3 regions of the Bradyrhizobium sp. CCBAU 45394 genome follow, and region 1 is predicted to be linked to each of the others. Evidence: predicted binding sites of a transcription regulator. Region 1 holds the regulator's gene; each other region holds the start of a gene.

Region 1 (2,266 bases):
AAGCATGTTAGCGTCTTCTTGGTTGTAGGCAAATCTGCGGCTTGGGTCCGCAGGCTGCCATCACAATATCTTTTTCAAATGCCTCAGGAACAAAAACCGCTTCCGTGCATTTGGCGTGCGTCTCCGTCAGCGACCAGCAGGTGCCGACCAGCCCGAATATTGCCAGGCGGGTTGCGACGGCTGCGCGACGGCGTTGCGGGCATTGCGCAATTGCTCGCTCGTCGTCTGCGTTGCCTTGCGGGCATGGTGCGACTGCGCGGCGAAGGCTTGCGATGCCGACGCGGATGCTGCGATCAGCGCCACCGTGACGGTGCTCAAAACGATCTTGCGCATTGATTGCCTCCTCGATCTCCAGGGCCACGAAGCGATGAGGGCTTCGTGCGGCGTCGCGAGGATGTAGCGCTAGAGAGGGGCCGGATAATCTGAGCAAAACCAGAAAGACTATCCAGCCGGAGCGGACAATCGTCCGCTCCAATCGTCAACGACGCGGGTCGCCAACCGGCGGGCCGCGCTTAGGTGATTGCTTGAGCATGATCTCCGCGCAAGCGCGTCCTGCGCTTGTCGCGAGGGAAAACCGCTGCGCACTTTGCGCTAACGCGGCCCTCCAGTCCGGATCACGCTCAGTACTTCCGGTATAGGCCGATCAGCTTGCCCTGAATCTTCACTCGGTTGGGCGGCAGGATGCGGACCTCATAGGCCGCATTGGCGGGCTCGAGCGCGATCGAGGCGCCGCGGCGGCGGAAGCGCTTCAGCGTCGCTTCCTCGTCGTCGATCAGCGCCACCACGATGTCGCCGGTGTCGGCGCTCTCATTGCGCTGGATCAGCGCCATGTCGCCGTCGAGGATGCCGGCTTCGACCATCGAGTCGCCGCGCACTTCGAGCGCGTAGTGCTCGCCCGAGCCGAGCATGTCGGGCGGTACGCTGATGGTGTGGCTGCGGGTCTGCAACGCTTCGATCGGCGTGCCGGCCGCGATGCGGCCCATCACCGGCACCGCGACGGGGCGTTCGCCCTCGTCCGCGCTGGAGCTCGCTCGCACCTTGCCGAGATTGCCCTCGATGACGCTCGGCGTGAAGCCACGGCGGTTGCCAGCGGCGGCCTGCAGCTCGGGCAGCTTGATCACCTCGATCGCGCGGGCCCGGTTGGGCAGGCGCCGGATGAAGCCGCGCTCCTCCAGTGCGGTGATCAGGCGATGGATGCCCGACTTCGAGCGCAGGTCGAGCGCGTCCTTCATCTCGTCGAAGGAGGGCGGCACACCGCTTTCCTTCAAACGCTCGCTGATGAATCGCAGAAGCTCGTATTGTTTGCGCGTTAACATCTCGACCAAATCCCCCGGTTGATGTCGTTCGATTCCGAGACGGTGAATTCAGCGGCGAGCCGCCAGATGCTCGAAACAAATCATGAACGGACACTATATGTTCGATATGTGTTCCGCAACTGCTTAATTTACCGTGAACGCGACAAAGTTCGCGGAACGCGCAGGACCAGTGCGTTCAGGCGGGCAGTCGCAGCACCTCGCAAGGCGCGCCTGCCTCGGCCTTCGGCGCGAACGGCGCGCGCACGAGAAGTGCCTGCGCCGCAGCGAGATTCGCAAGCAGCGAGGAATCCTGATGATTGACGGGAAGGGCGACAAGCATGCCGTCGTCGCGCCGCTCCAGGCGCGCACGAAGATAGTCCTCGCGCTGGTCATTGGCGCCGACATCGCGGCCGAGCACGGCGCGCTCGCGACGATGGTGAATCACGGCGCGGCCCGACAGGGCGCGAATCAACGGCACCATGAACAGGAAGCCGCACACATAGGACGACACGGGATTGCCGGGCAGGCCGATCACCCCCATCGCCCCTAGCCGGCCGTGCATCATCGGCTTGCCCGGCCGCATCGCGATCTTCCAGAACGCCATCGCAATGCCTTCGGCCTTCAGCGCCTGCTGGACCAGATCGTGGTCGCCGACCGAGGCGCCGCCGATCGTGATCAGGATGTCGGCGCCGCTCTCTCGGGCACGGCGGATGCCGGCTGTGGTGGCCTCCAGCGTATCGGCGGCAACGCCGAGGTCGATGGTATCTGCGCCCTCCTGGCGGGCGAGGGCGTGCAGGGCATAGCCGTTGGAATAGACGATCTGGCCGGGGCCCGGCGTGGTGCCCGGCATCACCAGCTCGTCGCCGGTGGCGAGGATCGCGACCTTCGGACGGCGGCGGATGGGCAGGTCTGGGTGGTTCATCCCCGCGGCGAGCGCGAGGTCGCGCTCGGTGAGCCGGGTTCCTTTGCGC
Region 2 (2,266 bases), on a different contig from region 1:
TACACATAGTAATGGTGTGCGCCCATACAGACCATCTCACCGGTGTCATCGTCCGCGAAGGCGGACGATCCAGTACTCCGCGGCGTTTCGGCTCAACAACGACTGTCACGGCGTACTGGATGCCCCGCCTTCGCGGGGCATGACAGTGTGCTAAAAAATCTACTCCCCCGCCTGGAGCTTCCTCGGGAACAACTCGGCCGCGCCCGTCGCCACCAGGTGCGGGCCCTCCGCGGGCGCGTCCGCCTTGCTGAAATCCAGCTCCTCGATCCGCCCCGCGCGCTTCTCGATCTTGTCGGCGGAGATCAGCACCTGGCGGACGTCCTCGTTCACGTCGGCAAAATGCTTCTGGAGCTTCAGCACGCGGTCGCGCAAGCGGCCGAGATCGTCGCCGAGCTTGATGACCTCGGTGCGGATCTGGTCGGCGGCATCGCGCATGCGCGCGTCCTTCATGATCTGCTGCATCACCTGGATCGCCAGCATCAGCAGCGAGGGCGACACCAGCACGACGCGGGCGCGATAGGCCTTCTGGATCACGTCGTCGAAGCCGTCATGGATCTCGGCGTAGACCGATTCCGACGGCACGAACATCAGTGCCATCTCCTGGGTCTCGCCGGTGACGAGATATTTTTCCGCGATGTCGCTGACATGCTTCATCACGTCGCCGCGCAGCCGCTGCGTGGCGATGCGCTTCTCCTCGTCGGTGCGGGCGTCGTGCAGCGCGGTCATCGCCTCGAGCGGAAACTTCGCATCGATGCAGAGCGGGCGCTGGTCGGGCAGGAACACGACGCAGTCCGGCCGCTTGCCGGTCGAGAGCGTGAACTGGAACTCGTAGGCGCCCTTCGGCAAGCCGTCCTGGACGATCGCCTCCATCCGGGCCTGGCCGAAGGCGCCGCGCGACTGCTTGTTGGCGAGCACGTCGCGCAAGGTCGTCACCTGCGTGGTGAGGTCGGTGAGGTTCTTGTGCGCGTTGTCGATGATGCCGAGCCGCTCGTGCAGGGCGTGCAGGCTCTCCATGGTGTTGCGGGTCGAGTGCTCCATGGACTGGCCGACGCGATGGGTGACCGAATCCAGCCGCTCGTTGACCGCCCGTGCCATCTCGGCCTGGCGGCCGGCCAGCGCCTGGGTCATGGCATCGACCCGGCCCGAAGCCTCGCTCTGGGCGTGCAGCATCTGGCTGATGCGCTCCTCGAGCTCGTCGGCGCGGATCGCATTGGCCATCGCGAGTTCCGCCCCGCGCCGCCCCGAGCGTGCAATGACCACGGCGATCACAACCAGCAGGATGAGGACCAGGACGCCGAAGCCGATCAGCGCGTCGATCGTGCGCACCGGCCAGTCGCCAGCCACGAAAATGATCTCGTTCATGCCTGTCCTTCTAGCCGATTCGGCTGCTGGCACGAACGAATAGCGAACATTTATGGTAAATGCCCCGTTAATTTTTATGGTTAACAAAAGCTGAAGTTTTATGGTTAGCGGATCGTTAACGCGTTCCGGGCCTCATTGACCGCTTGTCGCGCCCGGCTTAAATCGCCCGCCATGGCCCTCAGAGAAATCATCATCCTGCCCGACAAGCAGCTGCGTCTGGTCTCCAAGCCGATCGAGAAGGTCACGACGGAGATCCGCAAGCTTGCCGACGACATGTTCGAGACCATGTACGACGCGCCCGGCATCGGGTTGGCGGCGATCCAGATCGCCCAGCCGCTGCGGCTGATCACCATGGACCTCGCCAAGCGCGACGAGAACGGCGAGACCAAGCCGGAGCCGCGCGTCTTCATCAATCCGGAAGTCATCGCCTCGTCCGAGGAATTGTCGGTCTACGAGGAAGGCTGCCTGTCGATCCCCGAATATTACGAGGAGGTCGAGCGGCCTGCGAAGGTGCGCGTGCGCTTCACCGATCTCGACGGCAAGGTGCACGAGGAGGACGCCGAAGGCCTCTACGCCACCTGCATCCAGCACGAGATCGACCACCTCAACGGCGTGTTGTTCGTCGACTATCTGTCGAAGCTGAAGCGCGACCGCGTGCTGAAGAAGTTCGAGAAAGCCGCCAAGCGCGCGGAGTGAGGTTCTCCGTCATTCCGGGGCGATGCGCAGCATCGAACTATGGTGCGCAATTGCGCACCTGAGAATCTCGAGATTCCGGGTTCGGCTCTTCGAGCCGCCCCGGAATGACCGTAATTGGATCACGTTCCTCGCAGGTTTTTCCGATGCCCCTTCGCCTGATCTTCATGGGCACGCCCGATTTCTCCGTGCCGACGCTGCTCGAGCTCGT
Region 3 (2,266 bases), on a different contig from region 1:
CCGCGCGCCGACAGCCGCATGGTCTCGGCGGCGTCGCGCAGCAGCTTGGCGCCTTGCGCGTCCGGCTTGGCGATGTCTTCCAGCACCGAGGCCGGCGCCTCGGCATTGGTGCGGACATTCGGCAGGCCGATATCCGCGTAACGCGCAAGCTGGATGTCGCGCGCCGCCGCCACGCGTGCGGCGACCTCGGCCGATCCCTCCGCCGGCGGCGGCAGGATCAGGTCGGCCGCGGTCACCGCCGGGACCTCGATGCGCAAATCGATGCGGTCCATCAAGGGCCCCGAGATGCGCGCCTGGTAGTCGCCGGTGCAGCGATCGATGCGGCCGCGCTTGCAGGCATAGCCGGGCTCGAAGGCGTTGCCGCAGCGGCAGGGATTCATCGCCGCGACCAGCATGAAGCGGGCAGGGTAGGTGACGCGATGATTGGCGCGGGACACCGAGACCTCGCCGTTCTCCAGCGGCTGGCGCAGCGAATCCAGCACGCGCGGATCGAACTCCGGCAGCTCGTCGAGGAACAGCACGCCCTGATGCGCGAGCGAGATCTCGCCGGGTTTTGCGCGCATGCCGCCACCGGTGAGCGCGGCCATGCTGGCGGAATGATGCGGCGAGCGGAACGGGCGCCGCGCAGTCAGCGCACCGCCTTCGATCTCGCCGGCGACGGAGGCGATCATCGAGACCTCGAGCAGCTCGCCCGGCGACAGCGGCGGCAGGATCGAGGGCAGGCGCGCCGCCAGCATCGACTTGCCGGCGCCGGGTGCGCCGATCATCAACAGGTGATGTCCGCCGGCGGCCGCGATCTCCAGCGCCCGCTTGGCGCTTTCCTGGCCCTTGATGTCGCGCAGGTCGAGCTTTGAGGCGGCGGCCTCGTGCACTTTCGGCGAGGGCCGCGACAGCACCTGCGTGCCCTTGAAGTGGTTGGCGATCTGGATCAGCGATTGTGCGGCGATGATCTGGATGTCCGGGCTCGCCCAGGCCGCTTCGGAGCCGCAGGCGGCCGGACAGATCAAGCCTTCCTCGCGCACATTGGCGCCGATCGCGGCGGGAAGAACGCCGGCCACAGGCGCGATCGAGCCGTCGAGGCCGAGCTCGCCGAGCACGGTGAAGCCGGTCAGCGCATCCGGCGGAATCGCGCCGATTGCCGCCATCAGCCCGAGTGCGATCGGCAGGTCGTAATGGCTGCCTTCCTTGGGCAGATCGGCGGGGGCCAGATTGACGATGATCCGCCGCGCCGGCAGCGCCAGGCCCGAGGCGATCAGCGCCGAGCGGACCCGCTCGCGCGCCTCGGACACCGCCTTGTCCGGCAGGCCGACGATGGCAAAGGCCGGCAGGCCCGGCGCGACCTGCACTTGCACGTCGACCGCGCGGGCCTCGATCCCCTCAAAGGCGACGGTAGAAACCCGTTGAACCATGCCGAACCAGCCTGCCCTCTTGCACAATCGAGGGTAGCAGAGCCGGCCACCCTCCGCAAGAACAATACGGGAACACGCCCGGCGCCGCGGAAGCCCTAACCAATCGTAAACAGGACGCGGACACTACGCCTCGAATGCAAGCTTCTGTCCTCAGCACATCCCAACGAATGTCCGCTACTCCTAGGGCTGCGGGATGGGCCGTGATCTAACAAGTGAACAATCAAAATGCTTGCAAATCGCCGGAGAAGCGAACGTCGGGTGTGCAGCCGGCTCGCCAAGATTCACTTTGGCGCGGGCTCGCTGCCGCGAGATTGCACGATTACCGATATCTCGGACGGGGGCGTGAAAGTCGTGGCGGAATTCCTGGAAGTGCCGCCGCAATTCACCATCATCTTCGCGCCGGACTATTCCCGCCAGTGCCGCCTGCGCTGGCGCATCGGGTGCGAGTTCGGCGCCGAGTTCACCGATTAGACTGCGGGGCTCACGTCCTTAACGGGAATTTAGCGTTAATCGGTAAGCATCCCTGATCAGTCGCCGAGTGATCAGAGTATGTCCAAGCGTTTGTCCCTTGCCTCTCGCCCGGCGAGATATCTGCTGTCCGCGCTTGTGATCCTTGCCCTCGGCGGCTGTCAGACCACTGGCATCGAGGACATCACCGGCGCGCTCGGCGGCAAGTCGGAAGCCGCGAGCAAGGCTGACGGCAAGCCGGACATGGACGCATTGCGCGAGCGTTATCGCGCCAAGCCCAGCGATCCCAACGTCGCGCTCGACTACGGCAAGGCGTTGCGCGAGAGCGGGCAGAGCGCCCAGGCGGTCGCGGTGCTCGAGCAGGCCGTGCTCGGCCATCCCCGCAACAA

Evidence for each region. Region 1 encodes LexA, which represses DNA repair genes until DNA is damaged. Its sites were predicted from a motif close to TGTTCNNNNTGTGTTCNG; they were not measured.
Region 2: a site for LexA is predicted at 1,394-1,411, ahead of WN73_RS17400 (DNA recombination protein RmuC). Genes of this name have one in related genera too.
Region 3: a site for LexA is predicted at 1,467-1,484, ahead of WN73_RS28925 (YifB family Mg chelatase-like AAA ATPase). Genes of this name have one in related genera too.

Annotation. Positions count from the first base shown of each region.
Region 1 is NZ_LBIX01000158.1:46,483-48,748, reverse strand. Features, by position in the region: gene WN73_RS18365 (hypothetical protein) at 127-333, opposite strand; gene lexA (transcriptional repressor LexA) at 621-1,316, opposite strand; gene WN73_RS18355 (molybdopterin molybdotransferase MoeA) at 1,492-2,266, opposite strand, start outside.
Region 2 is NZ_LBIX01000156.1:18,673-20,938, forward strand. Features, by position in the region: gene WN73_RS17395 (GIY-YIG nuclease family protein) at 1-26, opposite strand, end outside; gene WN73_RS17400 (DNA recombination protein RmuC) at 160-1,362, opposite strand; gene def (peptide deformylase) at 1,534-2,058, shown strand; gene fmt (methionyl-tRNA formyltransferase) at 2,202-2,266, shown strand, end outside.
Region 3 is NZ_LBIX01000171.1:203,566-205,831, reverse strand. Features, by position in the region: gene WN73_RS28925 (YifB family Mg chelatase-like AAA ATPase) at 1-1,409, opposite strand, end outside; gene WN73_RS28920 (PilZ domain-containing protein) at 1,635-1,880, shown strand; gene WN73_RS28915 (tetratricopeptide repeat protein) at 1,959-2,266, shown strand, end outside.